3 regions of the Mesorhizobium sp. M4B.F.Ca.ET.143.01.1.1 genome follow, and region 3 is predicted to be linked to each of the others. Evidence: predicted binding sites of a transcription regulator. Region 3 holds the regulator's gene; each other region holds the start of a gene.
The links. The regulator PhoB, encoded in region 3, activates phosphate uptake and scavenging genes when phosphate is short. The targets are predictions, from matches to a motif close to TGTCATNNANCTGTCAT.
Positions count from the first base shown of each region.

Region 1 (10,721 bases), on a different contig from region 3:
CTGGAAGCTCGGCCAGGCGAAGGAGAACAATGGCGTGCTTCTGCTGGTGGCGCCGAACGACCGCAGGATGCGCATCGAGGTCGGCTATGGGCTGGAAGGCACGCTGACCGACCTGCACACCAAGCTGATCATCGAGAACGACATGGTGCCTGCCTTCCGCGCCGGCGATTTCTCGGGCGGCATCAGCAAGGCCGTCAACGACATGATCATGGTGCTGGAGGGTAATCCGGAAGAGCTGGAGGCGCGCGGCAAGCGCAACGAGCAGGCGCCGTTCAATCCCGACGATCTGTTCTTCTCGATCTTCATCGCCGTCTGGATCACCATCCTCGTTTTAAGCCTTGCCAGCTCCATCCTGCCGCCGATCTTCGGCCAGAGGATCGGCCCCGGCCGCTATCGCTGGCTCGGCATGACCTTCGAGCCCGGCAAGCGCTCGTCCGGCGGCGGCGGCTGGTCCTCGGGAAGTTCCAGCGGGTCCTCGAGCGGCGGCGGCTTTTCCGGCGGCGGCGGTTCGTCCGGCGGCGGCGGCTCCTCGGGAAGCTGGTGAGGCGATGAGCGGCCGCGCCCTGCCAGGATTCCCATGCCGCACCGCGGGCGCCTTGCTGGTCGCCGTGGCGTTTCTTTTCTCTCCTCTAGCTGCCCATGCCGCCGAACTGCCGGCGCTCACCGGCCGTGTCGTCGACAATGCCGGCCTGATCGATGCCGCGACCAAGGCCGCGCTGACGCAGAAGCTGGCCGATTTCGAGACAAAAGGCTCCGACCAGATCGTCGTCGCGACCATCCCCAGCCTCGGTGGCGAGGAGATCGAGCCCTACGCCAACCGGCTGTTCCGCTTCTGGAAGCTCGGTCAGGCCAAGGAAAACAACGGCGTGCTTCTCTTGGTGGCGAAGAACGACCGCAAGATGCGCATCGAGGTCGGCTACGGGCTCGAAGGCACGCTGACGGACCTGCACACCAAGCTGATCATCGAGAACGACATGGTGCCGGCCTTCCGCGCCGGCGATTTCTCCGGCGGCATCAGCAAAGCCGTCGACGACATGATCATGGTGCTGGCGGGCAATCCGGAGGAGCTCGAGGCGCGCGGCAAGCGCAATCCGGCCAATGACAGCCCGGTAGATCCCATCCTCATGCTGTTCATCATCCTATGGGCGACGATATTTCTCGGTGGCCTGGCGATGGCGTTCCTGCCGCCGATCTTCGGCACGCAACTGTCGCCGGGCGTGTATCGATGGCTGGGCATGACCTTTCGCTATGGTCGCGGCGCGCGGACTTCAAGCCGTGGCTGGACGACCAGCGGCGGCAGCGGCTGGTCGACGGGCAGTTCCGACAGCGGCTGGTCGTCCGGGAGTTCAGGCGGGAGCTGGTCGTCCGGTTCGAGCGGCGGATTCTCGGGCGGCGGCGGCTCGTCCGGCGGCGGCGGGTCTTCAGGGAGCTGGTGAGAAAGATGGCAACACGACCGATCAGCCCGCAGGATCATGAGCGCATCGCCGGGGCGATCCGCGCCGCCGAGACGAGGACCGACGGCGAGATCTACTGCGTGGTGGCGCATGCCAGCGACGGCTATTTCTTTCCCGCCGCCTTCATGGTGACGCTCGGCACGCTCATCGTCAGCCTTGCCGTCGCCTATGGGCTGGAGGCCTGGTGGCTGTCGATCCGCCTGCCGCATTTCGTTTTCGCCGAGCTGCTGGCGCTGGCCTCGGCGCTGCTGCTTTTGTGGGCGCTGCCGGGATTGCGCATCCATTTCGTGCCGCACCACCTGCGCTACCAGGCGGCGCACCTCAACGCGGTCAAGCAGTTCCTTGCCCGCAACGTCCATCGCACCGCGGCGCGTACCGGCGTGCTGATCTTCGTCTCGATCGCCGAGCGTTACGCCGAGGTGGTTGCCGATGCCGGCATCAACAGCAAGGTCGGCCAGAATGTCTGGGACGGCGTGGTCCGCGGCCTTACCGCGCACGCCGGCGACGACCGGCTCGCCGACGGGTTCATCAAGGCCGTCGAATCGGTGGGCGCGGTGCTGGCCGAACATTTCCCTGTCACAGCGGGCGATGCCAACGAGCTCGACGATCATCTCGTCGAGATCTGAGAGCCTGCCTGTAAACGCTGCTCTGCCGGACGCCTGACGCGGTTTTCTGCGCTTCCGATGCTCACGGACCAGAAAGTCCGCTGCGCTTCGATTCTCGAAAACCACGCCACCCGCCTTCGGCAGAGCGCGTTTCCAGCCAGGCTCTGCCCTCCTCGTCGGCGTATCATCCGCCTGTGCGAAAGGATGGGAGTGGCTGGCCGGACTCTTTGCAATCGGGCGATGCGGGTTTATGGTTAAGCAATCATGAACACGCTGATCATCGATATCAGGAAAGCCGAGCCGCGCGATGCCGGCGCGATCGCCGACGTGCACCAGGAGGCCTGGCGCGGCGCCTATTCAGGCATTATCCCGCATCGCACGCTGACCTCGATGATCAACCGCCGCGGCCCCGACTGGTGGGCGAATGCGATTCGCCGTGCCGCCACCGTGCTGGTGGTCGAGATCGGCGGCACGATCGCCGGCTACGCCACGATCGGCAAGAACCGCGCCCGCGAGCTCAGGCAGCAGGGCGAAATCTATGAGCTTTACCTGCGCCCGGAATACCAGGGGATCGGGCTCGGCAGCCGGCTGTTCAGGGCGGCGCGCGCGCGGCTCGCCGATCACGGGCTGAAAGGTATGGTCGTGTGGGCGCTCGAGGACAACCAGAACGCGCTTGCCTTCTATGCCGGCGCCGGCGGCCGCGACATCGCTGAAGGCGTCGAGATCTTCGAGCAAAAGGCGCTGAAGAAGGTCGCCTTCGTCTGGGAATGAATGCCGCGTTCCGGCGTCGTTATTGTCCCCGCACGATTCGCCGCATTGCACCATGACGCTTCCGCCGCTATCGGTCTGACAAATCGAGAGAGGGATTTGAGCCATGCGCATCGAAGCGATTGCCACCGGGAAGAACCCGCCGGAAGACGTCAACGTCATCATCGAGGTGCCGATCGGCGGCGAGCCGATCAAATACGAGATGGACAAGGAGGCCGGCACGCTGTTCGTCGACCGCTTCCTGCACACCTCCATGCGCTATCCCGGCAATTACGGCTTCGTGCCGCACACGCTGTCGGGCGACGGCGATCCGATCGACGTGCTGGTCTGCAACACGCGCGCTCTGGTGCCGGGCTGCGTCATCAACGTGCGGCCGATCGGCGTGCTGATCATGGAAGACAATGCCGGCCAGGACGAGAAGGTGATCGCGGTGCCGTCGCCCAAGCTGACGCTGCGCTACGAGAACGTCACCGAATACACGCACCTGCCCGAGATCACGCGTGATCAGGTGCAGCACTTCTTCGAGCACTACAAGGATCTCGAGCCCGGCAAGTGGGTCAAGATCGAGGGCTGGCACGATTCCAAATACGCCAAGAAGATGATCGTCGACGCGATCGAACGGGCGAAGGCGGCGAAGTAGGATATGCTGGGGATGTGCGCAAACCGCTAAGCGTCGGCGCCGCCCCTCATCCGCCTGCCGGCACCTTCTCCCCGTATAGTGACGGGGAGAAGGGAGATTGCCGCAGCCTCGACGTTCGTTTGGCGGCGTTGTCGATTGGCGAAATCATCGATCAGAGCACCTTTCTCCCGGTCACTATACGGGGAGAAATGCCCGGCAGGGCAATGGGCGGCAGCGCCTATCTGCGATGGAACGGCCCTCCTCATGCGGTCGTCCCCGAGACGTAATAAGTCAGTTATCCACGCGGCCAAAGTCAGGCGGGTTGCCGATCAGCACGCGCTTGTCCTTGCCGCAGGCGAAGCCTTTCGCCTTCTCGTCGGCGAGCTTGCGCGCCTGGTCGTTGGCCTGCGGATTGCCGGTGGCCAGCACCAGGCCGATCGTGCAGCCCTGCTGGGTGTCCGGCTGGGCGACCTTGGCGACGACCAGGACCTGGATCGGCTTGTCCTCGCCGTCGGGCTTGCTGACCTCGCGGCGGTGGATGACGGCGAATGGAATGGCGACGTCGCCATTGGTCTCGATGCGCCATTCGACCTTGAGCCCGGCCGTGTTGAGACCGGAGAAGCTTTCCCAGACCGAGGTCATGTCGCTCGACGGGAACCCATAGAACAGCGATTCGCGGGCGTCGTCGTAGCCGATCAGCACCGGATAGCCGCGATAGCCTGAGCAGGCGAGGCTCGCCCAATCGCCCTCGCCCTCGGCAGCCTGCGCATAGGTCACGCAGTCCTTCTCCCAGTCGAGATCGGTGTAGGCGCTGGATATGTCGCCGGCATGGGCCCCCTGGCAGAGACCGGCAAGGACAAGCGGGATCAGAACAGCGCGCATGGCGGACAACTCCGGTGAGGTGCCGCAGCGTACCGCCAATCGCTATTTCTTCAAGCTCGCCTCGATCAGCAAGTCGGCGTTGCGGGCGACCGACGCCGCCGGTCCGCCGCGGCCGAACAGCTGGCCGCTGATATAGGCGCCCTCGATCAGCAGCAGCAGGCCGTCGCCCAGCGTGTCGGCATCGGCGGCGCCCATCGCGCTCGCCATGGCGCGCAGGCGGCGGCGCAGTTCCTGCTTGTTGGCCTCGCTGACCACGCGTGCCGGATGGCTATGGTCGGGATATTCCACCGCCGCATTGGTCATGCCGCAGCCGCGATAGTCGGGCTTTTGCGTGCGTTTGCCGACGCGGGTCAGGAAAGCCACGATCTGCGCGCGCGGGTCGCCCGGATGCGCAGCCACCGCCTCGTCGAAGCGTTCCCAGAATTCGAGGTCGTATTTGCGCAGATAGGAGGCGGCGAGCTCGTCCTTCGAGGGAAAGCTGCGGTAGAGGCTGGGCTTGGTGACGCCGGCGCGCTTGACGATCTCGTCGACGCCGATCGCGCGGATGCCCTCGCGATAGAACAGGTCGCGCGCCACGTCGAGGATCTTGTCGGCCGCCTTCGGGGCGTGAGCCGTGCTGATGGACGCTTCAATTTTTTTGTCCGGTGGCATGCAACGACTCGCTTGACAATGTTACTGACCGGTACGTATTCATAGCGCCATCCAATTGCAACGTACCGGTCAGTAACATGATAGCTCAGTCTCGTCCGTTTGGCCAGCGCTACGCTTTCGTCGTGGTCGGCGTCATCTTTCTCTGCCTGCTGATCGCGGCCGGGCTTCGCTCGGCGCCGTCGGTCATGATGCTGCCGCTGGAGGAGAGCTTCGGCTGGCGGCGCGACGTCGTCTCGCTGGCGGCCGCGATCGGCATCTTCCTCTATGGCCTGACCGGGCCGTTCGCCGCCGCGCTGATGGAGCGGATCGGGCTGCGCCGCACGGTGCTTATCTCACTGCTGGTGATGTCGGGCTCGACGGCGCTCAGCCTGCTGATGACCAAGCCGTGGCATCTGCTGATCACCTGGGGCGTGTTCTCCGGCATCGGCTCGGGCGCGGTCGCCACCGTGCTCGGCGCCACCATCGTCAATCGCTGGTTCAAGACCAATCGCGGCCTGGTGATGGGCCTGATGTCGGCTTCGAGCGCCACCGGCCTGCTTGTCTTCCTGCCGTTGCTCGCCTCGCTGGCGCAGGCGGGTGGCTGGAAGCCGGTCGCCATCGCCATCGCGATCGCCACCGCGGCGCTGGTGCCGGTGGTGTGGCTGCTGGTGCCGGAGCGTCCAGCCTCGATCGGCCAGGTGCGCTATGGCGCCGAGCCGAACGACGTGCCGCCGGTGTCGCCGGCCTCGCAGGGCAATTTCCTGGCGCATACGCTCGGCACGTTGCGCCGCGCCGCCGGCACGCGGGTGTTCTGGTACCTGTTCGCCACCTTCTTCGTCTGCGGCTTCACCACCAACGGGCTGGTCGGCACGCATCTCATCGCCTTCTGCGGCGACATGGGCATCGGCGAGGTGCAGGCGGCCGGCCTGTTGTCGATGATGGGCATCTTCGACCTGATCGGCACGACGCTGTCCGGCTGGCTCACCGACCGTTTCGACCCGCGCAAGCTGCTCGGCGTCTACTATGCCGTCCGCGGCCTGTCGCTGATCTACTTGCCCTATTCCGGCTTCTCGGCGGTCAGCCTGATCATCTTTGCCGTGCTCTACGGGCTCGACTGGATCGCCACCGTGCCGCCGACCCTGAGGCTCGCCAACGAGGCCTTCGGCGACCGCAGCGGCCCGATCGTCTTCGGCTGGATCGTCGCCGGCCACCAGGTGGGTGCTGCGGCCGCCGCCGCCTTCGGCGGTACGATGCGCGAGCTGCAGGGCAATTACGAGCTGGCCTTCATGATCGCCGGCATGACAGCAATCGCGGCGGCCTGTATCTCGCTCTTGATCAACACGAGCAGGCCGGCGTTCGAGCCGGAGCCGCAGGCGGCGTAGGGCGCGACTTTTCCTTCTCCCTTGTGGGAGAAGGTGTCGGCGAAGGCGACGGATGAGGGGTGCTCCAGGGAACGCCACCGTCTCACTCAGTCGCGCACCCCTCATCCGTTTCGGCGCTGCGCGCCGATCCACCTTCTCCCACAAGGGAAGAAGGGAAGGCCTGTTCATTGTTATCAAAACTTCATGGTTCCGAGATGCGCCTGAAACATTGAGGCGGGAGCTTGGGGGCGACGTTAAACGCCATCCAGGAGACAGCCATGAACAAGATCTCGATGACCCGCCGCGCCTTCGTCACCTCGGCGAGCGCATTCGGCCTGGTCGGCGCCTCGGGCCTCGCGCTGCCCTATTATTCGCGCGCCAGCCAGCGGCCTGCCTTCACCCATGGCGTCCAGTCCGGCGACGTCGACGCCTCAAGCGGCATGGTGTGGACGCGCACGGACCGTCCGGCGCGCGTGATGTTCGAAGTGTCGTCGACGGAGAGCTTCGCCAACGCCACCAGGCTCGCGCCGCTCGATACGTCGCCGGCCAGCGACTACACGGTGAAGCGGCTGCTCACCGATCTCGCCGCCGACCAGGACATCTTCTATCGCATGACCGCGGCCGACCTCGCCGACATCAACGCCGTTTCCGAGCCGATCGTCGGCCGCTTCCGCACCGCGCCGGCCTCCAAGCGCGACATCCGCTTCGCCTGGTCGGGCGATACCGCCGGCCAGGGCTGGGGCATCGACGAGACCGGCATGAAGACCTACGCCACCATCGGCAAGCACACGCCGGATTTCTTCTTGCATTCCGGCGACACGATCTATGCCGATGGCGTGATGAAGGACGAGGTCGACCTGCCCGGCGGCGGCAAGTGGAAGAACGCCGTGCTGATCGACGAGAAGCGCAAGGTGGCGCAGACGCTCGACGAATATCGGGCGCAGTGGAAATACAACATGATGGACAGGAATGTGCTCGCCCTCTCCGCCATCTGCCCGACCTTCTACCAGTGGGACGACCACGAGGTGGTCAACAACTGGTCGGATTCCAAGGATCTCGGCAGCGACGACCGCTACTCGGAGAAATCCATCCATGTGCTGGCGGCACGCGCGGCGCGCGCCTTCCACGAGATGACGACGATCCGCTACGAGCCGGCCGAGCCCGGCCGCGTCTATCGCAAAATAGCCTATGGGCCGCTGCTCGACGTGTTCTTCCTCGACATGCGCTCCTATCGCGGCCCGAACGGCCCGGACATGCAGGACACGATGACGCCGGAATCGCGCATGCTGGGCGAGCAGCAGACCAAATGGCTGAAGCGGGAACTCGCGAATTCCAGGGCGACCTGGAAGATCATTGCCGCCGACATGCCGCTTGGGCTGGTGGTGTGGAACGACGGCACCAAGAAGGTGGGCGGCGAGGCCGTCAGCAATGGCGACAACGGCCTGCCCAGGGGACGCGAGCTCGAGATCGCCGACCTGCTGCGCTACATCAAGAACGCCGGCATCAGCAACACGGTGTGGCTGACCGCCGACGTCCACTACACGGCCGCGCATTACTACAATCCCGAAAAGGCGCAGTTCCAGGATTTCAATCCGTTCTGGGAATTCGTCTCCGGCCCGATCCATGCCGGCACGTTCGGTCCCAACGATTTCGACATGACCTTCGGCCCGGAGCTGAAGTTCATCAAGGCGCCGACCGCCGAGCAGGGCCAGAACCTGCCGCCGTCGGCCGGCCTGCAGTTCTTCGGCCTGGTCGACATTTCAGGCGCTACCGAACAGCTGACGGTGCGGCTGATGGATCGCGACGACAACGAGCTCTACAAGGTGACGCTCGACCCGGTGCGCTCGGCTTAGGAGACTGTTGGAAATCCGGCGGCCATCTCCTGGCGGTTTCTGACTCGCCGGAGCGAATTTCGAAACAGTCTCTAGGAGGACGACCGCCGCGACCGGTGGTCGTCAGTCCGGATAGCAAGTCGCGGGAATCTTCGGCCACACGGCGCTGTCGCAGCCGGCGTCCTGCTGCCGCTGCTTGAAGGCGGCGCTGACGGGGCCGGTCACGACGGGGTCGACGCCATCGGGGGCGTCGGCGAACATCTGCTCCGCCGTCTGCGTGTCGGGGGGCAGAGCGGGATTTCCCTTGAGTGTCGCGGCCGACTGCGCGGCGCCCACCGCCAGCAGCACGGTAAGTGCTGCCCAGGCCAGGATCGGACGCAATCTGATGAAAGAATCGGTCATGGGAGTCGAACTGCCCGGACCCCGAAAGGTTCCGCCCTGGTGAATTGATACATTTGACGCAAAGACGCTTAAGAATTGGTAACCACATATTTGGGTACGAGCCTCCCCTTTCGCAATTGCGAAAAACCCTGTATGAGCCGCGCAACCGAAAAAGGCGGCGCCTCTGGGCCTGCTGCCTGCAACGCTCCCGAGACCAGACACATGAACCTCCGCAATATCGCGATCATCGCGCACGTCGACCATGGAAAAACCACCCTCGTCGACCAGCTCCTGAAACAGTCCGGCGCCTTCCGCGACAACCAGCGCGTCGCCGAGCGCGCCATGGATTCCAACGACCTCGAAAAGGAACGCGGCATCACCATCCTGGCCAAGGCGACCTCGGTCGACTGGCACGGCACCCGCATCAACATCGTCGACACGCCCGGCCACGCCGATTTCGGCGGCGAGGTCGAGCGCATCCTGTCGATGGTGGATTCGGCGATCGTGCTGGTCGATGCCGCCGAAGGGCCGATGCCGCAGACCAAGTTCGTCGTCGGCAAGGCGCTCAAGGTCGGCCTGAAGCCGATCGTCGTCATCAACAAGATCGACCGCCCGGACGCGCGCCATGTCGAGGTGGTCAACGAGGTGTTCGATCTCTTCGCCGCGCTCGACGCCACCGACGAGCAGCTCGACTTCCCGATCCTCTACGGCTCGGGCCGCGACGGCTGGGTTTCGGAAAATCCAGAAGGCCCGAAGGACCAGCAGCTGGCGCCGCTGTTCGACCTCGTCGTCAAGCATGTGCCGGCGCCGACCGTGCATCCCGGCCCGTTCCGCATGATCGGCACCATCCTGGAAGCCAATCCCTTCCTCGGCCGCATCATCACCGGCCGCATCGAGTCGGGCTCGCTGAAGGCCAACCAGGCGGTCAAGGTGCTGCACCATGACGGCACCCAGATCGAGACCGGCCGCGTCTCCAAAATCCTCGCTTTCCGCGGCCTCGAGCGCCAGCCGATCGACGAAGCCCAGGCGGGCGACATCGTCGCCATCGCCGGCCTGTCGAAGGGCACCGTCGCCGACACGTTCTGCGACCCGACGGTGACCGAGCCGCTGCACGCGCAGCCGATCGATCCGCCGACGGTGACGATGTCCTTCCTCGTCAACGACAGCCCGCTCGCCGGCACGGAAGGCGACAAGGTGACCAGCCGCGTCATCCGCGACCGCCTGCTGCGCGAGGCCGAAGGCAATGTCGCGCTGAAGATCGAGGAATCGCCGGAAAAGGATTCCTTCTTCGTCTCCGGCCGTGGCGAATTGCAGCTCGCGGTGCTGATCGAGACGATGCGCCGCGAAGGCTTCGAGATCGCCGTGTCGCGTCCGCGCGTCGTCATGCAGAAGGGCGAGAACGGCGAATTGCTGGAGCCGGTCGAGGAAGTCGTCATCGACGTCGACGAGGAGCATGCCGGCGTCGTCGTGCAGAAGATGTCGGAGCGCAAGGCCGAGATGGTCGAATTGCGACCCTCCGGCGGCAACCGCCAGCGCCTGGTCTTCCACGCGCCGACGCGCGGCCTGATCGGCTACCAGTCGGAACTGTTGACCGACACGCGCGGCACCGCGGTGATGAACCGGCTGTTCCATGCCTACGAGCCCTACAAGGGCGAATTGCCCGGCCGCACCAACGGCGTGCTGATCTCCAACGAGCAGGGCGAGTCGGTCGCCTATGCGATGTGGAACCTGGAGGATCGCGGCCCGATGGTCATCGATCCGGGCGTCAAGGTCTACCAGGGCATGATCATCGGCATCCACTCCAGAGACAACGACCTCGAGGTCAATGTGCTGAAGGGCAAGAAGCTCACCAACATCCGCGCCGCCGGCAAGGACGAGGCGGTGAAGCTGACGCCGCCGATCCGCATGACGCTGGAGCGCGCGCTGGCCTGGATCCAGGACGACGAGCTGGTCGAGGTGACGCCGAAGACGATCCGGCTGCGCAAGCTTTATCTCGACCCGAACGAGCGCAAGCGCTTCGAGAAGTCGGCCAAGGCGGTCGGCGCGGCGTAAGGTTTTCGCCCGGAGCAGTCATCGAGGGAGGGAGCACTGCTCCCTCCCTTCCTCATTTCACGCGCCGGCAGCGGTGACAATGGCGTCGCAATCCGGTTCGTCGCTCAGATCGATGCGGATCGCCATGCCGTCGCGCG
Region 1 is NZ_SRSR01000006.1:160,616-171,336, reverse strand. Features, by position in the region: gene EN786_RS16735 (YgcG family protein) at 1-544, shown strand, start outside; gene EN786_RS16730 (YgcG family protein) at 549-1,436, shown strand; gene EN786_RS16725 (TPM domain-containing protein) at 1,442-2,080, shown strand; gene EN786_RS16715 (GNAT family N-acetyltransferase) at 2,324-2,830, shown strand; gene ppa (inorganic diphosphatase) at 2,934-3,467, shown strand; gene EN786_RS16700 (hypothetical protein) at 3,738-4,328, opposite strand; gene EN786_RS16695 (TetR/AcrR family transcriptional regulator) at 4,371-4,979, opposite strand; gene EN786_RS16690 (MFS transporter) at 5,057-6,340, shown strand; gene EN786_RS16685 (alkaline phosphatase) at 6,598-8,172, shown strand; gene EN786_RS16680 (hypothetical protein) at 8,275-8,553, opposite strand; gene typA (translational GTPase TypA) at 8,755-10,584, shown strand; gene EN786_RS16670 (DUF1062 domain-containing protein) at 10,642-10,721, opposite strand, start outside.
Region 1: the regulator PhoB is predicted to act here: its motif matches at 6,509-6,525, upstream of EN786_RS16685 (alkaline phosphatase).

Region 2 (10,721 bases), on a different contig from region 3:
CAGTGGCGATCAATTGACCTACACCTACGACAACCAGAGCGACCGGCCGGGCGTCGCCTCGCTGATGCGCGACCTCGAGGCGGCGGGCATCCAGTTCCGCGACATCGACACGGAGAACAGCTCGCTGGAGGAGATCTTCGTCAACCTGTTGAGGCAAGAGCCATGAACCTGCGCGCCGTCTGGGCCATCTACCGGGTGGAAATGGCGCGCGCGCTGCGCACCGTGCTGCAGAGCATCATCTCGCCGGTGATCTCGACCTCGCTCTATTTCGTCGTCTTCGGCTCGGCCATCGGCTCGCGCATCACCGAGATCGACGGCATCAGCTACGGCGCCTTCATCGTGCCGGGGCTGATCATGCTGTCGCTCTTGACGCAGTCGATCTCGAATGCCTCCTTCGCCATCTATTTCCCGAAATTCGTCGGCTCGATCTACGAGCTGCTTTCGGCGCCGGTGTCCTATCTGGAGATCGTCATCGCCTATGTCGGGGGCGCGGCGACCAAGTCGATCGTGCTCGGCCTGATCATCCTGGCCACCGCCTCGCTGTTCGTGCCGCTGCATATCGAGCACCCGTTCTGGATGCTCGCCTTCCTGGTGCTGACGGCGGTGACCTTCAGCCTGTTCGGCTTCATCATCGGCATCTGGGCGAAGAGCTTCGAGCAATTGCAGCTGGTGCCGCTGCTGATCATCACGCCGCTGACCTTCCTCGGCGGCAGCTTCTATTCGATCAACATGCTGCCCGGCATCTGGCGCACGGTGACGCTGTTCAACCCGGTCGTCTACCTGATCAGCGGGTTCCGCTGGAGTTTCTACGGCAAGTCGGACGTGTCGGTCGGCATCAGCCTCGGCATGACCGTGGTGTTCCTGGGCGTCTGCATCGCGATCGTCGCCTGGATATTCAGGACCGGGTATCGATTGCGGAACTGACCGGCAGGTCAGATGGCCTTCACCAGCCGCAGCAGTCCCAGCATCTCGACGAGCGTCCCCTTGCGGAAGGCGACATAGGTCGGCTGTTCCTGGCCGTGGAAACGGCGCTTGAAGGCCGCCTGGCCCTGCAAATTGAACTTCGAGCGATTGATCCAGGCGGAGCCATAGGCGCGCTGGAAGGTGCTGCGCCAGAAGCTCGATTCGGCAAAGCCGCTGGCCTCGATGTCGACCAGCGGCGACAGACCCAGCGTGACGACGGACTTGCCCTCCTCGCGAAAGCGGTCGACGGCGAATTTGGTCAGGCCGATCTCGGCATGCGGCGTGGCGTCGATATGCTTGCGCTTGAAGGCGGTGGTGTAGCCGATGACCTTGCCGTCGCGAAACAGCGGATCGAAATCGAGCAGGGCGACCAGCTCGCCCTCCGGCCCATGCAGCACGAAGCGGCGCATGTCGGCGCCGAGATGATCGGCGAAGGGCCGGTTGAGGAAGCCCATCTCCCAGCGCTTGACGATGCGCTCGCCGCGCCAGTTCTCCGACAGCCTGGCGATCTCGTCGAGGAAGATGTTGCGCCTGTCCTCCTCGAAGGAAAAGCCCTTCTTCGACAGCCAGCGTTCGGAATAGCGCACCGTCTCGTTGCGCTTGCCGGAGAAATCGTGCGCGGGCAGGTGCAGCCTGGTGTCGATGCCGAGGCGATTGATCCGGTAGCCGAGACCGGCCAGCACCCGCGCGGTATCGGCGCCGATCTGCACGAACCAGGGATCGCCTGCGGCCTCGACGAAGCGCTTGATATAGGCCGGCCGCTCGGCCGGATGGACCACCGGATCGCCGAGCGCGAAATGGTGCTTCATCTTGGTGCCGAAGGCGATGTAGCCGTCGCCATCGCTGAAATAGGACAGTTTCTGCTGCACGGCGGTGGAATAGGCGAGCGAGAAATCGCCATGCCGGCGCACCAGCGCCAGGCGCTCGAGATGCGTCAGGTCGCGCCGCGGAACCTTGGGTGCTGCGCCTTCGAGAAACCTGTCAATGTGGATCCGCAGGGAGGGCATGAGGTTCCGCGTGCCGATAGATGGAGACCCGTCGACCCGCAGGCCCGAATCAGTCGCCTTGGCACGGTCAATCATACCGCGCAGGCGCCATATAGGATGCAATCGGCACCGACAGAAGGGGAAATCTCGGCCAAAGGGTGGCGAGTGGACAGCGCGCCATGCGCCCTAATCGGCCGGATCGGCTTGCATCCTGTGGTAGCAGGCTTTGACTTTTCATGCGATGTTATATATCATGTTATCGTTCTGACTGAACGAGCTGGATCATGGACGACATCATACGGTCGCTTGGCTTTCTGTGCCTGGGCAGCAGGTTCAAGCGCATCGGCGAGCAGTTGCAGGCGGATACGCAGCGCGTGCTCGACGAGCTGGAGGTCCGGGTCCAGTCGAGCCAGTATCCGCTGCTCGCCGCGCTCGACAGGCTGGGGCCGCTGCCGGTCGGCGAGCTGGCGCAGTCGCTCGGGATCGCCCAGCCGGGCGTCACGCGCTGCGTGGCGCTGCTGGCCGAACTGGGACTGGTCGAGGTCAGCCCGTCGAACGACGACCAGCGGCGCCGAATCGTCTCCCTCAGCCGCAACGGCCGGCGGCTGGTCGATGTGGCGAAGCGCGAAGTCTGGCCTCGCATCGAGAGGGCCGTTGCGGCTCTGTGCGCCGACCTGTCCGGGCCGCTGCTAGGCCAGCTCGCCGAAATCGAGGACCGCCTAGCCGCGTCTCCGCTCGACCGTCGCGTGGAAAAGGCCGTGAGTCCGGTGCGATGAACCACCTGCTCGACCGTCCCATCTGGAGCGCGCTCAGCTCGCGACATCAGTCCTTCGCGCAAGGCGACAGCCTGGCCAAGCGATACAGGCCGTCGATCGTTCCGTTCGCGGCCACCGCGGCGGACGACACCGCTAGCCTGGATGCGCTGGGCAGGCTAATTCCGCCGCTCGAAAGCTCAATCGTGGTCCAGGCGGACGCAATCGTCCTGCCCGCGGCGCTGTCCGCGATTTCGACCGCGTCGCTGGTTCAGATGATCGCCGAGCAGCCGGTGCAGGCCGTGTCCGACGAGCGCATCCGGCAGTTGACGCAGCACGATGCCGCCGAGATGCTCGCTCTGGCGGCGGCCACCAAGCCCGGCCCGTTCACGCTGGAGGCGTTGAGCCTCGGCGATTTCTGGGGCGTCAAGATCGACGGCAGGCTCGCGGCGATGGCCGGCGAGCGCATGAGGCAGCCTGGCTACACGGAGCTCAGTGGCGTGTGCTCGCATCCGGATTTCCGCGGCGGCGGCCTCGCCAGGCGGCTGTCCCTGTTCGTGGCAAATCAAATCATGACGCGCGGCGAAATCCCCTATCTCCACGCTTATGCCAGCAATGTCGCGGCCATCGGACTGTACGAGTCCATCGGCTTCCGGCTGAGAAGCATGATGAACATGGCCGTGGTTCAGCGCACCGGATAGGGCGCACCAGCGGCCGTTCTCGCGGACCTGACGCGTTTCACCGTTTCACGGAAACGGCGAACTGCTCCGTCTCTTTGTTTTGAGGCAATTCCGGACGGAAAACCGCTCACACTTTTCCTGGAATTGCTCTAGGCCGACTTTGGCTCAAGCCGCCGGAAGCCGACGGCTTCCATCAGCATGTCCTCTTCGACCATGCCGGCATTGTGCAGGGCAAGCAGGTTCAGGGCGATTTCCCGGGCTTCGGCCGAATCGGGATGCGCCTGGCGCCGCCGGCAGGCCTCGTCAAAGACGCGCTGCAGCCTGGCGATGTCGGCAGGCTTCAGCAGGCCACGGTCATAAACAGACTTTGGCATGGCAGTCTCCTGACAAGGACCTAGGGCGCCGCGCATAAATTGCCAATCTTTCCCGAAGCTTGACTGGTTCCTGAAGTGAAAAGGAGGGATCTCGGGGTGCCGAGATCCCTCCTTTGATCATGCAATGGGTCGAGATGACCGCAGGTCAGACGGCGATCTTGCCGCCGCCCTTTTTAGTGATGGCGACCACCGACGGCCGGACCGGCATGTCGGGCTTGAAGTCGGGCCAGCGGGTCGACAGGTCCTCATAGTAGGACGGACGGCCGAAGGCCTCCCAGTCCTCGCCGCCGTCGCCCGGATGCTGGACGGCGACGAAGGCGGTCTGGTCGTCCGGCGCGAACAGCGGGCCGCACATTTCGGCGCCGATCGGCACGCGGAAGAACAGCTTCGAGGTCGCCCGCGCCGCGCCTTCGGTGTCGACCGCCCACAGGCCGTCGGTGCGGCCGGTGGCCTTCGGACCCTGGCCGTCGGTGGCGACCCACAAACGGCCGGCCGAATCGACGGCGCAATTGTCCGGCATGCCGAACCAGCCATTGGCGGTGGTCGCGGTCGAGAAGGTGGCGCCGACCTCGGCCACCGAGGGATCGCCGCATTTCAGCAGCACTTCCCATTTGCCCTTGGCGGCAGCGAAGTCGCCGCCATCCTCCGATATCTCGATGATGTGGCCGAAGGCGTTCGACGCGCGCGGATTGGCGGCGTCGACCTGCTCCGCCTTGCGCTTCGAATTGTTGGTCAGCATGACATAGACCTTGCCGTTGGCGCCATTCGGCTGGATGTCCTCGGGGCGGTCCATCTTGGTGGCGCCGAGCAGGTCGGCGGCGCGTCGCGTCTCGATCAGCACGTCGGCCTGGCTGGCGAAGCCATTCTCGGCAGTCAGCGGGCCCTGGCCGAAGACGATTGGCATCCATTCGACCGTGCCGTCCTCGCCGAACTTGGCGACATGCAGCGTGCCGTCGTCGAGCAGGTCCTTGTTGGCCGCGAGGTCATTGGCGTTGAACTTGCCGGTGGTGACGAACTTGTAGGCGTAGTCGAAACGCTCGTCGTCGCCGAGATAGAAGACAACGCGGCCGTCCTTGGCGACGATCGATTCCGCGCCCTCATGCTTGAAGCGGCCCATGGCGGTGCGCTTGCGCGGCACCGATGCCGGATCATTGACGTCGACCTCGACGATCCAGCCGAAGCGGTTGGCCTCGTTCGGCTCCTTGGCGAGGTTGAAGCGGTCGTAATGCGCGCCCCACTCATAGGCGCCTTCCGGGATGCCGAGGCGCTTGTAGTTGGCGGCTTCCTTGTGGCCTTCCGGCAATTCGCCGGAGAAATAGCCATGGATGTTCTCCTCGGCCATGACATAGGTGCCCCAGGGGGTGACGCCGCCGGCGCAGTTGTTGAAGGTGCCGATGACCTTGGTGCCGGAGGGATCGGCATTGGTCTTGAGGCGGTCGTGGCCGGCGGCCGGGCCGGCAATCTGCATCTCGGTGTTGGAGGTGATGCGGCGGTTGAGCTTGCCGTCGCGCACCACCTGCCACTTGCCGCCGTCCTTGCGGATCTCGACGATGGAGCCGCCATGGGCCGCCATCTCGACGTCGACCTGCTCCTTGCTGAGCGGCGCCACCTCGGCTTCCTTCTTGCCGTCCTTGTCGACGATCTTGACGATGCCGGGGAACATCAGATGCGGGTTGGTGTATTCGTGGTTGACCACCAGCAAGCCATGCTCGGCCGAGCCGTCGATCGGGATATAGCCGACATAGTCGTTGTTGTAGCCGAACTGTTTTGCCTGGGCCCCGGCCGTCTGCTTTGCCGGGTCGAATTCCGGCGAGTCGGCAAACAGCGGGTCGCCCCAGCGCAACAGCACGTCGGCATCGTAGCCCGGCGCGACATGGTGCTTGTCGTCGATGCCGGCCTCGAGCTCGTCGAAGGTGAAGGCCGAGGCCTCGGCAGCGCGGGCATCGTCGGCGGCGACGAGCGCCAGCGGGCTGACGGTGGCGGCGATGGCCGAAACGGCCAGCGAACCCTTCAGGAAGCCACGGCGCGAGAAGCGCGCGGCGATGATCTCGCCCATGGTGCGGTTGTCGGTGGGATTGACGGCCGGGCCGTCATTCTCCTCGAGCTGGCTGGTTCGGAAACCGGCGTCAGGGGAGCGGTGGTCGGACATGAGCTTTCCTCTGGCTTCTTGGCTGGAGCATGTGACCTGTCGACCCCTATAACCGCTGGATCACATTTTCGTGACACCCGGCGCGTTTTCGGCAGTTTATTTGCCGGCTCATGAACAGCGCCTGTCCCGTCGGCCGGCACTCGTGACCATCATCGCTCGCGCATGATTTCAAAATATCGCATCGGTCGGCACCGATCATGGTGGCCGGGACGCATTTTGCGACATCCGGCTTCGATCCTGTCGGAGCGGGGCGCTGGTCAGGCGCGGTCTGCTTGACGGCCTCGCGCGCTTCGGAAACAAGGACTGCGGCACGCATGGCGATGGCGGCAATTGGGAGAAATGAACCGTGAGTTTCTGGGGATTGGTGCAGCTTGGCGTTTCGACCGTGATCTTCCTGCTCGCGGCGACCGCGGCCAAGCAATGGGGGCTGGCGCCTAGCCTCGGCAAGATCGTGCTGACGCTGGCGCTCTATTCGCTGGGCAATCTGATCATGCTGAGGCTGATCCGTGAATTCGGCATGTCGGTGTCGTTCAGCCTGTCGGCGGTGATCCAGCTGGTATCGGTGAACGTCGTGGCGCTCGCCTTCTTCGGCGAGAAGGTCAATGCCCTGCAGGCGACCGGCATCGTGCTGGCGATCGCCGCCGTGGCGCTGATCACGCTCGGGCCCTATATGCAGCGACTCTAAGGCGGTTCAGCGTTTCATGGAATCGCCGAACCGCCCCGAGTTTTGTTTTGACGCAATTCCTGACGGAAAACCGCTGCGCACTTTTCCTGGAATTGCTGTAGGTCCCGCCCGATGAAATCCGCCGCGGTCGCGTTCTTCAACAAGATCGAGTTTCCGGTCCTTCTGGCCGGGCTGGTGGTCGCCTTCGGGCTGTGGGGCTTCGTCGAATTGATGGAGGCCGCGCACGCCACCACGCCGCACGCCTTCGACACCGAGATCCTGCTCGCCTTCCGCCAGGCTGGGCAACCCGACCACCCGATCGGGCCGCTGTGGCTGCAGGGGGCGATGCGCGACATCACCAGCCTCGGCAGCACCAGCGTGCTGGTGCTGATCACGGCGGCGGTGATCGTCTACCTGCTTTTGATCCGCAGGCCGGGATCGGCGCTTCTGATCTTCGTCGCGGTAGCCGGCGGGCAGGTGCTGTCCAGCCTGCTCAAGGCCGGCATCGACCGGCCGCGCCCGGAACTCGTCTCGCACCTCGTCGACGAGACGTCGCTCTCCTTCCCGAGCGGCCATGCCATGCTGTCGGCGGTCACCTACCTCACGCTCGGCTCGCTGGCGGCGCGCTTCCTGCCGGACCGCACGACCAAGATCTTCGTGCTCTGCCTCGCCGTGCTGATCACGGTGCTGGTCGGCACCAGCCGCGTCTATCTCGGCGTCCATTGGCCGTCCGACGTGCTCGGCGGCTGGTGCGCCGGCTTCGCCTGGGCCATGCTGTGCTGGCTGGTGGCGCGGTTCCTGCAGCGGCGCCATGCGGTGAGCGACAGTGAGTAGCCATGTTTTATCCATACTCAATGATGCTTGAAACATCATGATGTTTGTATTATCCATTGATACTGCAGACTCAGACAAGGGTTCTGGCCGATGATCACCGCCCAGCAGATGCGCGCCGCGAGGGCGCTGGCCGGCATCGATCAGAAGACGCTGGCCGAGCGCGCCGGGGTTTCGCTTCCGACCATTCAGCGCATGGAGGCGAGCGACGGCGTTGTCAGGGGCGTGGTCGACACGCTGATGAAGGTCATCCAGGCACTCGACGAGGCCGGGGTGGAACTGATCGGCGAGAACCAGGCCAGCGAGCGCGGCGGCCGGGGCGTGCGCCTCAAGCCGGCCGTATCGCAGAACCCGCAAGGCTGAGTCGCGTAATAGTCGCGACGGCGACCGCCGACATGCTGCCGACGATCCCCGCCGCCTTCGAGACGCGGAAGGCAGTCCATGGATCAGGCCCGGCGGGCAAACCACCAGCAGGCACGGCCGACATTTGCCGAACTATTCACCCCAAAGCTGGTGACGGTGCTGCGTGAGGGCTACTCGCTAGCACACTTCAGGACCGACGCGATTGCCGGGCTGACGGTTGCCATCGTGGCGCTGCCGCTGTCGATGGCGATCGCGATCGCCTCCGGCGTGACGCCCGAGCGCGGCCTCTACACCTCGATCGTCGGCGGTTTCATCATCTCGGCGCTCGGCGGCAGCCGCTTCCAGATCGGTGGCCCGGCAGGCGCCTTCATCGTGCTGGTGGCGGCGACGGTGGCGCGCGTCGGCGTCGACGGGTTGCTGCTGGCAACGATGATGGCCGGCGTCTTCCTGCTCGCCATCGGCTATCTGAGGCTCGGCACCTACATCAAGTTCATCCCCTATCCGGTGACCGTCGGCTTCACCGCGGGGATCGCCGTCATCATCTTCTCCGGCCAGATCACCGAGCTGTTCGGCCTGAAGCTTGCCGGCAAGGAGCCGGGGCCGCTGGTGCCGAAGCTGATGGCGCTCAGTGAGGCGGCCGGCACGATCAATCCGGCCGCGACCTTCGTGGCGGTGCTGACCATCGCGACCATTGTCTTCCTCAAGCGCTGGCGGCCGAAATGGCCGGCGATGCTGATCGCCATCGGCCTGGCCTCGCTGGCCGTGGCGCTGTTCGCGCTGCCGGCCGAAACGATCGGCACGCGCTATGGCGGCATCCCGCGCAGCCTGCAGTGGCCGGCCTTTCCGCCCATCGGCATCGACAGGATGGTCGACGTGCTGCCGGATGCGGTGGCTTTCGCGCTGCTCGGCGCGATCGAATCGCTGCTCTCCGCCGTGGTCGCCGACGGCATGACCGGGCGGCGGCACCGCTCCAATTGCGAGCTGGTGGCGCAAGGCTTCGCCAACATCGCGTCGGCCCTGTTCGGCGGCATCTGCGCCACCGGCACGATTGCCCGCACCGCCACCAATGTGCGGGCCGGCGCGCATGGACCGGTCGCGGGCATGGCGCATTCGGCGATCCTGCTGGTGCTGATGCTGGTGGCGGCGCCGCTGGCCAGCTACATCCCGCTGGCCGCGCTTGCCGGCGTGCTGGCGGTGGTGTGCTGGAACATGTTCGAGAAGCAGGCCTTCGCGACGCTGCTCCGCACCTCCCGCGGCGATGCGCTGGTGCTGATGGCGACCTTCCTGATCGTCGTCTTCCGCGACCTCACCGAGGGCATCGTCGTCGGCTTCGCGCTGGGCTCGATCCTCTTCATCGACCGCATGGCCAAGTCGATCGCCGTCGAGGCCGATCAGCCGCTGGTGCCGGACGACATCGCCGACCGCGCCAGCACCTATGATTCCAGCGAGGCGAGCGATGCCGACACCGTCGTCTACCGCATCTCGGGCGCCTTCTTCTTCGGCGCCGCCTCGACCGTCGGCACCGTGCTCGACCGCATCGCCGACCAGAGGAAGAACTTCATCCTCGACTGCTCGGCGGTGCCGTTCTTCGATTCCACCGCGGCCAACGTCATCGAGGGCGCGGCGCACAAAGCGAGGCGCGCCGGCGTGCGCTTCATCATCGCCGGCGCCGCGCCGCAGACGCGGCGCATGCTGATCAACCACGGCGTCAAGCGACCGCTGGTCACCTATGCCGCCTCGATCCGCGACGCGCGGGCGCAGTTGAAGGCGCCCGACGGCTTCAATCGAGACTGAGCGCGGCGACCTCGCCCTCGTTCATCAGCGGCACGAAGATCGTTTTGCCGTCGGTGCCGATGTCGGCGCTGCCCGGCTTGAAGGTGGCGAAGGCCTCCGGCTTGCCGCCATCCTTGTAGCGATAAAGCGTGCCAGTCATGTAGGCGGTGGCGTAGATGCTGTCGCCGATGGCGACGACGCCGTCGAGGTCGGCGAATTTTTCCGCGCCGGGCAGCGGCGAGATCGCCTTGCTGGCGAGGTCGACCGAAAGCAGGCCGCCCGGCTCGGCGGTGCTGAAATCGGGCTTTATCCCCTTGCCCCAGGAGGCGACGATCAGCCTGCCGCCGTCGGCGAAGATGCCGTTGGGCGAGGCAAGCAGCGCGTCCTTGACGAACAGCTCCGGCCTGTCGCCGTCGATGCGGTAGATGGTGTCGGCCAGCATGTCGCTGACATAGACCTTGCCCGCGCTGTCCGCCGTCATGTCGTTGAGGAAGACGGCGTTCGGCACGTCGATGCTGGCGACCAACTTGCCGCTGGCCAGATCGACGACGCGGACCTTGGTGATGTCGGCGACGTAGAGCTTGCCGCCCGAGAGCGCCATGCCCTTGGGCGCGTCCATGCCGTCGGTCCAATGCCGGGTGACGAGCTTGCCGTCGAGCGACAGCACCGACAGATAGCCGTTGCCGTCGGCCTCGCCGGGATTGCCGGCGATGTTGGAGACGATGATGCGCTTGTTGGCGGCATCGAACAGCGCCGATTCCGGCTGCTCGAAGCCCGAGGCGCGCCAGATTTCGCCGGCCTCGGCGATTGGCGTCATGGCGGCGAAGGCGAGGATGGTCGAAACGATGAGGGTTTTCATGACTGGTCTCCTGTAATGACGGACGGAGAGCTAGGTTTTTCGATACTTTTCCGGAAGGCCTCTTCCAGCTAGTATCGACAATCGATACGAAATTACGCTGACGAGGTGCATTCCATGAATGGTCCGATCTTCGAGGCCCTGAAACGGACGCTGAAGGCGAAAGGCCTGACCTATCGCATGCTGGCCGAGCGCATGGGCGTTTCCGAGCCGACGGTGAAGCGTATCTTCCATGAGAAGAACTGCAAGCTCGACCGCCTGGTCGAGATCTGCGCCGCCGCCGATGTCGAGCTCGAAAACGTGCTCGGCTCGATGAACCGAGGGCCGGGG
Region 2 is NZ_SRSR01000023.1:43,177-53,897, reverse strand. Features, by position in the region: gene EN786_RS33110 (ABC transporter ATP-binding protein) at 1-166, shown strand, start outside; gene EN786_RS33105 (ABC transporter permease) at 163-924, shown strand; gene EN786_RS33100 (phosphatidylglycerol lysyltransferase domain-containing protein) at 933-1,970, opposite strand; gene EN786_RS33095 (MarR family transcriptional regulator) at 2,234-2,725, shown strand; gene EN786_RS33090 (GNAT family N-acetyltransferase) at 2,722-3,402, shown strand; gene EN786_RS33085 (hypothetical protein) at 3,531-3,755, opposite strand; gene EN786_RS33080 (PhoX family phosphatase) at 3,901-5,904, opposite strand; gene EN786_RS33075 (hypothetical protein) at 6,251-6,589, shown strand; gene EN786_RS33070 (phosphatase PAP2 family protein) at 6,701-7,402, shown strand; gene EN786_RS33065 (helix-turn-helix transcriptional regulator) at 7,493-7,762, shown strand; gene EN786_RS33060 (SulP family inorganic anion transporter) at 7,841-9,556, shown strand; gene EN786_RS33055 (ATP/GTP-binding protein) at 9,543-10,394, opposite strand; gene EN786_RS33050 (helix-turn-helix transcriptional regulator) at 10,509-10,721, shown strand, end outside.
Region 2: the regulator PhoB is predicted to act here: its motif matches at 5,953-5,969, upstream of EN786_RS33080 (PhoX family phosphatase).

Region 3 (10,721 bases):
CGGCCTCGTCCTGGCCTCCAACGACAGTGCGCGCCCCGAAAAAACCGATCTTGGTCAACAATAAAATCGAGCGGGCAAAGGCCGTTGTTTCATGTTAAATGGCGGTTGTAGCCTCCTAAAGTGAGGACAAAGGAGAGGTGACTTCATGCGGAAGATAATTATTGCCATGGTTGCGGTTGTCGCGGTCAGCGGCTGCAGCACGACCGAGCGGGATGTTGGCGTTGGCGCCGGCGTCGGCGCCGTTGCCGGTGGCCTGATTGGCGGCACCAAGGGCGCGCTCATCGGTGCGGCCGTCGGCGCGGGCTCGGGTCTGCTGGTTCGCAACCTGCGCAATGGCTATTGCCAGTATCGCGACAATCGCGGCCGTCTCTACACGGCTCGCTGCTGATCGCTTCGGACCAGGCGCAATAGGAACGGAGGCCGGCTCGTCCGGTCTCCGTTTGTTTGTGCCGCCTGCACTTGAAGCTTCCTGGTGAGGGGAGCGCCTTTCAGGTCGCCAGCGGGATTCTGATTTCCACCTTCAGCCCCTCGGCGAGAAACTCGCGCTTGATCGTGCCACGCAATTCGCGCGTCACGTTGAGATCTATGAGCTTGGTGCCGAAGCCGGTCTTGGCCGGGGCTTCGAGCTGCTTCTGTCCGGCTTCACGCCAGTTGAGCACCAGCAGCCTGTCGCGGCCGCGCCCCTGCAGCGACCAGTCGACCTTGAGCGCCCCCACGGAATTGCCGGCCTCGCCATATTTCAACGCGTTGGTCGCCAGCTCATGGAAAGTCAGGCCGAGTGCCTGGGTCGTCGTCTCGTCGAGCAGCACCTCCGGTCCGGACAATATGCCAGCGGGAAGCTCCTTGCCGAACACCTGGCCGAGCTCGATGCGCAGCAGATCGCCGAGATCGGCCTTCTGCCAGCGCGAGCGGGTCAGCATGTCCTGCGACGCCGCCATCGCCTGCAGCCGCGCCGCGAAGGACGACGAGAACTCCTTCACGTCGGTGGCGTGCGAAGCCGTCTGGCGCGCGATCGCCAGCACCCTGGTGATCGAGTTCTTGATGCGATGCTTCATCTCCTGCAGCATCAGCTCCTTCTCGAGCAGGCTCTTTTCCGTCGTTTCGTGCAGCAGCGATACCGCGTCATAGGCACGCTCCTGATAGCGCGCCACCAGCGCTATGGCGCCGGCGAGCAACAGTCCGAACAGGCCGAGCATCACCGGAATGGCGCGCGAGGACGGCAGCGAGAAAGCGCTTGTCGGCCGAAACAGCACCGTCCAGGGACGGCCGGCGACGACGAGCTTGCGGCTCACCAGCAGCCTCTCGCCGAGGGTCTCGGACGGCGGCGTCTCCGACCGGAACAGAAGATTGCCGGCGTCCACCTTGCCGTCATAGATCTCGGTGTTGACCGGCAGCAGCGGGGCGCGGCTGAGCGCAGTCTGGAACAGGTCTCGGGCGCGGAAGGCCGCATAGAGGAATCCCGCCGTCGACGACCGGCTGGCGTTGATGACCTCGGGCGCGGTTTCGACATTGAGCCGCACGAAGACCAGGAACCCGGGGAAGGTCTGGGTAGCGCCCGTCCCCTGGCCGAGCTGGACCAGGCCGCTTGCATGCTGCTGGTCGTCGGCCATCGCCTTTTCGATCGCCACCCGCCGTGCCGGCTCGGTGAACATGTCGTAGCCGATGCTGGCCTGATTGGACGGAGCTATCGGTTCGAACATAACGATCGGCGTGCGCCACGGTTGCGTCGTCGCGGGGTAGACCTGATGCGCGACGCCATGGTCGCGCAGGATATCGCGCTCGACCGCCGCCTCGTCGCCGGCCTTAGCCAGCCGCAGGAAGCCGATTCCGCGCAGCCCGGCGAAATTGTTGTCGACATCGAGCGCGTTGAAGAACGCCTTGAATTCATTGCGTGAAATGTCGCCGTTGCGGGCGTCGAACAGCGCCTGGGTCGAGCGCAGCAGCGAAAGATGGAGATCGATACGGCTCTCGATCCGGTTGAGCGCGTCGTCCGCGGTCGCGTCGAACTTGATCCGCGCCGCTTCCTGCGTGGCGAAATAGGCGAACCCCGCCATCGTCAGGCTGATCAGCGCGACGGCGATGAAGGCGAGGATCGGGAAGAACTTTTTCAACTGAGGAAGTGGCCCCTGAACGGTTGGGCACCTTTATGAGCAAGTCCCCGCGGCAACACAATGGCGCGGCCAAATCATCATGACGCCTGGCACATCACGTATCGGACATTAGAGCAATGCCAGGAAAAGCGGGAAACGGTTTTCCGTCCGGAATTGAGTGAAAACAAAGAGATAGAGCGGTTCTGCGTTTCCGTGAAACGTTGAACCTCTCTGGCCGGCTTCCAATCCTCAGGCGGCGATCTTCAGCGCCCCCGGTCCGGGAATGGCGCCGGGCGGGCATTTGCCCAGGATGATCATGCCGAGCACCTCGTCCTGGGTGACGTCGCTGGTGCGCGCGGTGCCGACCACCTGCCCGTTCTTCATCACGCAGACCCGGTCGGCAAGCTCGAACACGTCGTGAATGTCGTGGCTGATCAGGAAGATGCCGATGCCCTCGGCCTTGAGCTGCTTGACCAGCTCGCCGACCTGCGCCGTCTCCTGCGGCCCGAGCGCGGCCGTCGGCTCGTCCATGATCAGGATGCGGGCGTTGAACAGGATGGCGCGCGCGATCGCCACCGACTGCCGCTGGCCGCCGGAGAGCTTGATCACCGGCTCCTTGAAGCGCTGGAAGCGCGGATTGAGCCGGCCCATCACCTTGCGCGCCTCGGCCTCCATGGCGACATCGTCGAGCGTGCCCCAGCCGGTCATCAGCTCGCGGCCAAGGAAGAGATTGGCGGCGGCGTCGACATTGTCGGCGAGCGCCAGCGTCTGGTAGATCGTCTCGATGCCGTATTTCTTGGCGTCGCGCGGGTTGGAAATGTGCGCCTCCTCGCCATTGACGAAGATCTGGCCGGCGTCGCGCTTGTAGGCGCCGGACAGGATCTTGATCAGCGTCGACTTGCCGGCGCCGTTGTGGCCGAGCAGCGCCACCACCTCGCCCGGAAAGAGATCGATCGAGGCATCGTCGACGGCGCGAATGCCGCCGAAGGCGATCGAGATGTTGCGCATGTCGATCAGCGGCGTGCCGGTGGGAGCTGTCTTTTCCATGATCGCGTCTCCTCCCTGAAGTTCTTGCTCAGACTCGCTTGCGGTAGACGGTGTCGAGCCAGACGGCGACGACCAGAACCGCGCCCACGACAATGCTCTGCAGCGGCGAGTCGATGCCGAGCAGCACCATGCCTGACTGCAGCGACTGCATCAGCAGCGCGCCGAGCATGGCCCCCAGCACGGTTCCCGAGCCGCCGGCGAGCGACGTGCCGCCGATGACGGCGGCGGCGATGACCAGCAGCTCGTCCAGCGTGCCCAGCGCGTTGGTGGCGGCGTTGAGGCGCGCCGACGAGATGGCGGCGCTGATCGAGGCCAGCACGCCCATGATCATGAACACCTTCATCGTCACCCAGCGCGTGTTGATGCCGGCGAGCGAGGCCGCCTCCGGATTGCCGCCGATGGCGAACACATAGCGGCCGAAGCGGGTTCGCCGGGTGATGAAGGTCATGACAATGCCGACCGCGACCGCCATCAGCACCGGTATGGCGATGCCGTGAGCGATGAACAGACCGCCTTCGGGAAGGGTGATGCCGTTCTGCTGGGCGTACTGGCGCACGATGCCGACCGGCCACGGATAGGAATTGGCGACTGAGACCGCGCCGAGGATGGCGGCGCAGGCGACGACGCCGAGGAAGACTTCAGCCCACACCGGACGCAGCGGGAAATTGAACCGCTTGCGCTGCGAGCGGCCGTTGAGCAGCGCGAAGGCGACCGCCGCGCAGGCGACGACGCCGACGACCCAGCTCGCCGTGGCGCCGATCGAGCCGCGCGGTCCGCCACCCATCAACTGGAAGGTGGCGTCGAGCGGCGCGACCGTGCGGCCGCTGGTGATCATCCAGGCCATGCCGCGCCAGACCAGCAGGCCGCCCAGCGTGACGATGAAGGCCGGCACCTCCATATAGGCGATGATGAAGCCCTGGAAGGCGCCGATCGCCAGGCCAAGCACCACGCCGGCAGCGAGCGCGATGATCCACAGCCATGGATTTCCGAGCTCGAGACCGATGACTCGGATCAGGAATTCGGCCTGCGCCACGCCCATGATCATGCCGACCACGCCTTCGACGGAGCCGACGGAAAGATCGATATTGCGCATGACGATGACCAGCACCATCCCGGTCGCCATGATGGCTACCGAGGACGTCTGCACCGACAGGTTCCACAGGTTGCGCGGCGTCAGGAAAAGCCCGCCCGACAGGACGTGGATGCCGATCCAGATGACCAGCAGCGCGCCGACCATGCCGAGCATGCGCGTGTCGAGTTCGGTTGCCTTGAGGAAGCGGCCGGCGGCGCTGAGTTCGGCTGCGCGTGCCCGGTCCGCGGCGACCGTGCTTGAGGTCGTATCGGTCATGATTTCCTCCCACCGGTTTGCCGTCTGGCGCGGTTGCCGGAACACGATTCTATTGGCTTTCCCGGCTCACTTGAAGCCGGAAGCCCGTTGCGAAACGAAGCTTGATGGACGCCGCGGCTCATGGGCCGCGGCGCCTGGTCTTCAAACTGCCTCAGTTGCAGGCAGCGACGGCGCCCGCGGCAACGCCGGCGCAGACTTCGTCCTTCTTGATCCAGCCCGCGTCGATGACGACGTTCAGGTTGTCCTTGGTGATCGCGACCGGCGTCAGGAACAGCGACTTGACGGTATTGCCGCCCGGCGTGGTGAAGTCCTTGACGCCGGCAATGTCGGTCATCTTCTTGCCGTCGGCGAGTGCCGAGGCGATCTCGGCGGCGTTCTTGCCGAGTTCGCGCGCGTCCTTCCACACCGACACGGTCTGGGTGCCGAGCGCGATGCGGTTCAGCGCGGCGTGGTCGCCGTCCTGGCCCGACACCGGAACGGTCCCGGCGAGGCCCTGCGCCGTCAGCGCCGCGACGACGCCGCCGGCGGTGCCGTCATTGGCCGCCACCACCGCATCGACCTTGTTGTCGTTGGCGGTCAGGAACTGCTCCATGTTCTTCTGCGCGTTGGCGGGCAGCCAGCCGTCCGTATAGGCCTCGCCGACATTCTTGATCTTGCCGCCGTCGATGGCTTCCTTCAGCACTTCCATCGAGCCGGCGAACAGGAAATCGGCGTTCGGATCGGCGCCCGAACCCTTGATGAAGACATAGTTGCCTTCCGGCTTGACCTTGAACACTTCGCGGGCCTGCATGCGGCCGACTTCCTTGTTGTCGAAGGTCAGGTAGAAGACGTCCTTGTTCTCGATCAGCCGGTCGTAGCCGACGACCGGAATGCCTTCGTCCAGCGCCTTTTGCACCGCCGGCCCGACGGCCGAAGCGTCCTGCGCCAGCACGATCAGGGCATTGGCGCCCTGCGAGATCAGGCTTTCGACGTCGGTCAACTGCTTGCCCGGATTGGACTGCGCGTCGGCGGAAATATACTTGTCGCCGGCCGCCTCGATGGCCTTCTTCATCGCCGCTTCATCGGTCTTCCAGCGCTCTTCCTGGAAGTTCGACCAGGAAACGCCGATCACCTTGTCCTTCGCCTCGGCGACCGACGCGAGCGTCAACGACAAGGCGACACCCGCCAGCATGGCGGTTGCGAATTTCTTCATGATATCCTCCCTGCGCCATTGCGGCGCGACCCAGACTGGCCCTGAGGCCGGCATCGAGGCTTTTTTTCGAGCCTCGAAAAAAATATGATCCAACGCCGGAGCGCTGTCAACAACGATTCTCATCGATTCCGAGGCCTCGGCGAATTTTTTTCGAGCTCCGGAATAAATAAATGACAGGCTGGCCCGCTTCTGCCACTATTCATACGGTGTCGCCGACGGCCTTCGAAATCAAAAACGGCCGCGACGACCGGGAGGAAGGCAAAGCATGTCGGTTGGAATCCGCCACGACGATCTGCGCCGACGCAACCGGGCGATGGTTATTTCGGCCGTGCGCCGCGCCGGCCAGCCGTCGCGTACCGAGATCGCCGCCACCACCGGCCTCAGCCATTCGACCATCTCGGCGATCTCGTCCGACCTGATCCAGGAAGGCATTCTGACCGAGAGCAAGCCAAACGAGGCTGTTTCGCTGAAGCGCGGCCGGCCGCAGGTCGGGCTTGCCCTCAATCCGGAAGCCACGGCGGTGATGACGGTGGTCCTGTCGCTGAACTTCCTTTCCGTCGCTGTCATCGACTATGCCGGGCAGGTCATTGCCGAGGAGCAGCGCCGCCTCGACACGGCGATCATGCCGCGCGACGAGCTGATCGGCGAATGCGTGGCCATCGTCCGGCGCCGTTTCGAGGATCCCGACCTCGACGTCCGCGGCGTCGCCCGCATCGCCATGGGCATCCAGGGCATCACCGACACCCATGCCCGCGCCATGTTGTGGTCGCCGATCACGCCGCAGACCGACATCGCCTTCGCCGACATTCTGGAAGCCGAATTTGGCGTTCCGGCCACCATGGAGAATGACTGCAACATGATGGCGGTGGCCTTGCAGTGGCGCGATCCCGAGCGGTACCGCGACGACTTCATTGCCATCCTGCTCTCGCACGGCATCGGCATGGGGCTGGTGCTGAAGGGAGAGCTGTTCACCGGCACCCATTCCTCCGGCGGCGAATTCGGCCACATGATCCACCGGCCGGGCGGCGCGCTCTGCCGCTGCGGCCGGCGCGGCTGCGTCGAGGCCTATGCCGGCAACTATGCGATCTGGCGCAATGCCAAGCAGATGGGCGAGGACGCCGAGCCGGTCGATGTCAGCGACGCCGACATGCGCTCGCTCGCCGCCAGGGCGCGCGCCGGCGACGGCCCGGAGCGCCAGGCCTACCGCAAGGCCGGCGAGGCGCTCGGCTTCGGCCTCGGCAGCCTGTTCGCGCTGATCGATCCAGCTCCCGTCGCCATGGTCGGCGTCAGCGCCGCCGCCTTCGATCTGATCGAGCCGGCGCTGCGCGAGGCGATCGCCCAGACCGCCGGCGGCCAGCATTCGAAGTCGATCTCCTTCGACACCGAGCCGAACGAATTGCCGCTCATCCGCGAAGGCTGCGCCATGCGCGCACTGACCTTCGTCGACCAGGAGATTTTCGCGCCGGGCGTGCAGGTGAAAGGCGGCGCCACCGGGAAGAACGTGGCCTGAGCGTCAATCTTCCCTGATCGCGTAGCCCGCGCCCCGGATGGTGCGGATGACGTCAGGCATGCGGCCATTGTTGACCGCCTTGCGCAGGCGGCCGACATGCACGTCGACCGTGCGCTCGTCGATGTAGATCGTCTCGCCCCAGACATTGTCGAGCAGCTGGCTGCGCGAGAACACCCGGCCGGGATGCCGCATCATGAATTCGAGCAGGCGGAACTCGGTCGGTCCGAGCCGGATTTCGCTCTTCTTGCGGTACACCCGGTGCGACTCGCGATCGAGCACGATGTCGCCGACCTTCAGCATGCTGGACAGGACTTCCGGCTTGGCGCGGCGCAGCAGCGCCTTGACGCGCGCCATGAACTCCGGCGTCGAGAACGGCTTGACCAGATAGTCGTCGGCGCCGGTGGAGAGGCCGCGCACCCGGTCGCTTTCCTCGCCGCGCGCCGTCAGCATGATGATCGGCAGCCGCTCGGTCTCCGGCCGCATCCTGAGGCGCCGGCAGAGCTCGATGCCGGAAACCGCCGGCACCATCCAGTCGAGCACCAGGAGGTCGGGCACGTTTTCCTGCAGCCGGATTTCGGCCTCGTCGCCGCGTGTCACCACCTCGACCTGGTAGCCTTCCGATTCAAGATTGTAGCGGAGCAGCACCCCCAGCGGCTCCTCGTCCTCCACCACCATGATGCGTGGCGCGATCATCGGCCCGTCACCCTTCTTCTCAGGCCGGCGCCGACATCGCCGTCTCGTCCAGCTTCGGACGATTGGCGGGCAGTTGCTGGCCGGTCAGCACGTAGTAGGCGTTCTCGGCGATGTTGGTGACATGGTCGCCGATGCGCTCCAGATTCTTGGCGCAGAACAACAGATGCGTGCAAGCGGTGATGTTGCGCGGATCTTCCATCATGTAGGTCAAAAGTTCGCGGAACACCGAGGTGTATTTAACGTCGATGCGCTCGTCGTCGTTGCGGAGCTTGGCAAGCGCCGCGGCATCAGCGGCGGCATATTCCTCGATGACCCCCTGCACCTGGATCAGCACCAGCTGCGCCATGCCGTCGATGGAATGCGAAAGGTCGCGCGGCGTGACGCTGAGACCGACGGTGCCGACGCGCTTGGCGATGTTCTTGGCGAGGTCGCCGATGCGTTCGAGGTCGCCCGCCATGCGGATCGAGCCGACCACGGCGCGCAGATCGTTGGCCATCGGCTGCCGCTTGGCGATCAGTGTGATGGCGCGGTCGTCGAGTTCGCGCTGGCGCGCGTCCATGATGGCGTCGTCGGACACCACGCGCTGCGCCAGGGCGTTGTCGGAATTGAGCAGCGCCCGCGTCGAGCCGGCGACCATCGAGCGGGCGAGATCGCCCATGTCGGAGATCAGCTTGCTGATGGCGCCGAGATCCTCGTCGAAAGACGCAACCGTATGATGTTCACCCATGATCCTGTCCTCGTGCTTGGAAATCAGCCGAACCGGCCGGTGATGTAGTCCTGGGTGCGCTTGTCGTCGGGGTTGGTGAACATCTTGTCGGTGGCGCCCTCCTCGACCAGGTAGCCGAGGTGGAACATCGCCGTGCGCTGCGACACGCGCGCCGCCTGCTGCATCGAATGGGTGACGATGACGATCGTGTAGTTCTGGCGCAGCTCGTCGATCAGCTCCTCGACGCGGGCGGTGGCGATCGGGTCAAGCGCCGAGCACGGCTCGTCCATCAGGATCACCTCCGGCGAGACGGCGATGGCGCGGGCGATGCACAGGCGCTGCTGCTGGCCGCCGGATAGGCCGGTGCCGGGCTCGTGCAGGCGGTCCTTCACCTCGTTCCAGATCGCCGCCTTCTTCAGACTGGATTCGACGATCTGGTCCATGTCGGCCTTGCGCTTGGCCAGCCCATGGATGCGCGGGCCGTAGGCGACATTCTCGTAGATCGACTTCGGGAACGGGTTCGGCTTCTGGAACACCATGCCGACCCGGGCCCTGAGCTCGACGACGTCGATGCTCTTGTCGTAGATGTCCTCCTGGTCCAGCGTGATCTTGCCGGTCACCCGCGCCGAATCGATGGTGTCGTTCATGCGGTTGAGGCAGCGCAGGAAGGTCGACTTGCCGCAGCCCGAAGGACCGATCAACGCCGTCACCTGGTTGAGGCGGACGTCGAGATTGACGTCGAACAGCGCCTGCTTCTCGCCATAGAACACGCCGACCTTGTCGCCGCGCATCTTGATCACTTCGTTCGACTTGGCGTTCATTTTGTCGCCCACTGCGTTTTCAAGAGACTGTTCGGTCATGATGTTCATACCAGATGCCTTCTTTTACCAGCGCCGTTCGAAGCGGCGCCTGAGCACGATCGCCGTGATGTTCATGGCCATGAGGAAGACGAGCAGGATGATGATCGCGCCCGACATGCGCTCGACGAAGGCGCGCTCTGCCTCGTTGGCCCACATGTAGATCTGCACCGGCAGCGCTGTCGCCGGATCGAATGGCGTCTTTGGATAGTCGGCGACGAAGGCGACCATGCCGATCAGGAGCAGCGGCGCGGTCTCGCCGAGTGCGCGCGCCAGGCCGATGATGGTGCCGGTGAGGATGCCGGGGGCGGCAAGCGGCAGGATGTGCTGGAACACCATCTGCATCTTGGAGGCGCCGAGACCGAGCGCCGCCGAGCGGATCGACGGCGGCACTGCGGCAAGCGCCGCGCGGGTGGCGATGATGATCGTCGGCAGCGTCATCAGCGTCAGCACCAGGCCGCCGACAAAGGCGGCCGAGCGCGGCATGCCGAGGAAATTGATGAACACGGCAAGGCCGAGCAGGCCGAAGACGATCGACGGTACCGCCGCCAGATTGTTGATGTTGACTTCGATCAGGTCGGTGAAGCGGTTCTTCTTGGCGAATTCCTCCAGGTAGATGGAGGCGGCGACGCCGATCGGCAGCGCCAGAAGCAGCACGATCACCATCATGTAGAAGGAGCCGATGATGGCCACGCCCATGCCCGACGTTTCCGGACGGCTGGAGGCGCCATAGGTGAACAGGCCCTTGTTGAAATGCTCGGCCATGGTGCCGTCGCCCTTGAGCTGGTTCATCCAGGCGATCTGCTGGTCCGAGACCTTGCGGCGCGCTTCCTCGACGTTGGGGTCGATCTGGCCCTTGAAGGCGGAATCGAGATTGGCCGCGGCGAGGATGTCGACGTTGCGCGTGGTGCCGATGACCGACGGATCGGCGACGACGATGTCGCGCAATTGCACGCGCGCGCCCTCCGACAGGAAGCCCTTCAGCTTCAGCGCCATCGGCTTGTTGGCGGGATCGATGCCGAGCTTGGCCATCAGCGCCTTGTCGGCCAGCTTGGGATAGTTCGCCTTGATCAGCACGTCCGGATCGGTGGCGCGCTTGTTGGAAGGATCGATGATCTTCTCGTCGAAATTGATCGGCAGCGTCACCGTCGTCTGCCAGAAGGCGGTGTAGCCCTTCGAGACGATGGTGATCAGCATGATGGCGAGGAAGGCGAGGCCAACCGAGATCGCCAGCACGCCATAGATGCGGAACCGGCGTTCGGCGGCGTAGCGGGCCTT
Region 3 is NZ_SRSR01000005.1:203,191-213,911, forward strand. Features, by position in the region: gene EN786_RS14565 (hypothetical protein) at 1-64, shown strand, start outside; gene EN786_RS14570 (YMGG-like glycine zipper-containing protein) at 146-388, shown strand; gene EN786_RS14575 (CHASE domain-containing protein) at 489-2,111, opposite strand; gene EN786_RS14580 (ATP-binding cassette domain-containing protein) at 2,340-3,137, opposite strand; gene EN786_RS14585 (sugar ABC transporter permease) at 3,166-4,485, opposite strand; gene xylF (D-xylose ABC transporter substrate-binding protein) at 4,637-5,677, opposite strand; gene EN786_RS14595 (ROK family protein) at 5,943-7,187, shown strand; gene phoB (phosphate regulon transcriptional regulator PhoB) at 7,191-7,880, opposite strand; gene phoU (phosphate signaling complex protein PhoU) at 7,900-8,607, opposite strand; gene pstB (phosphate ABC transporter ATP-binding protein PstB) at 8,631-9,455, opposite strand; gene pstA (phosphate ABC transporter permease PstA) at 9,471-10,721, opposite strand, start outside.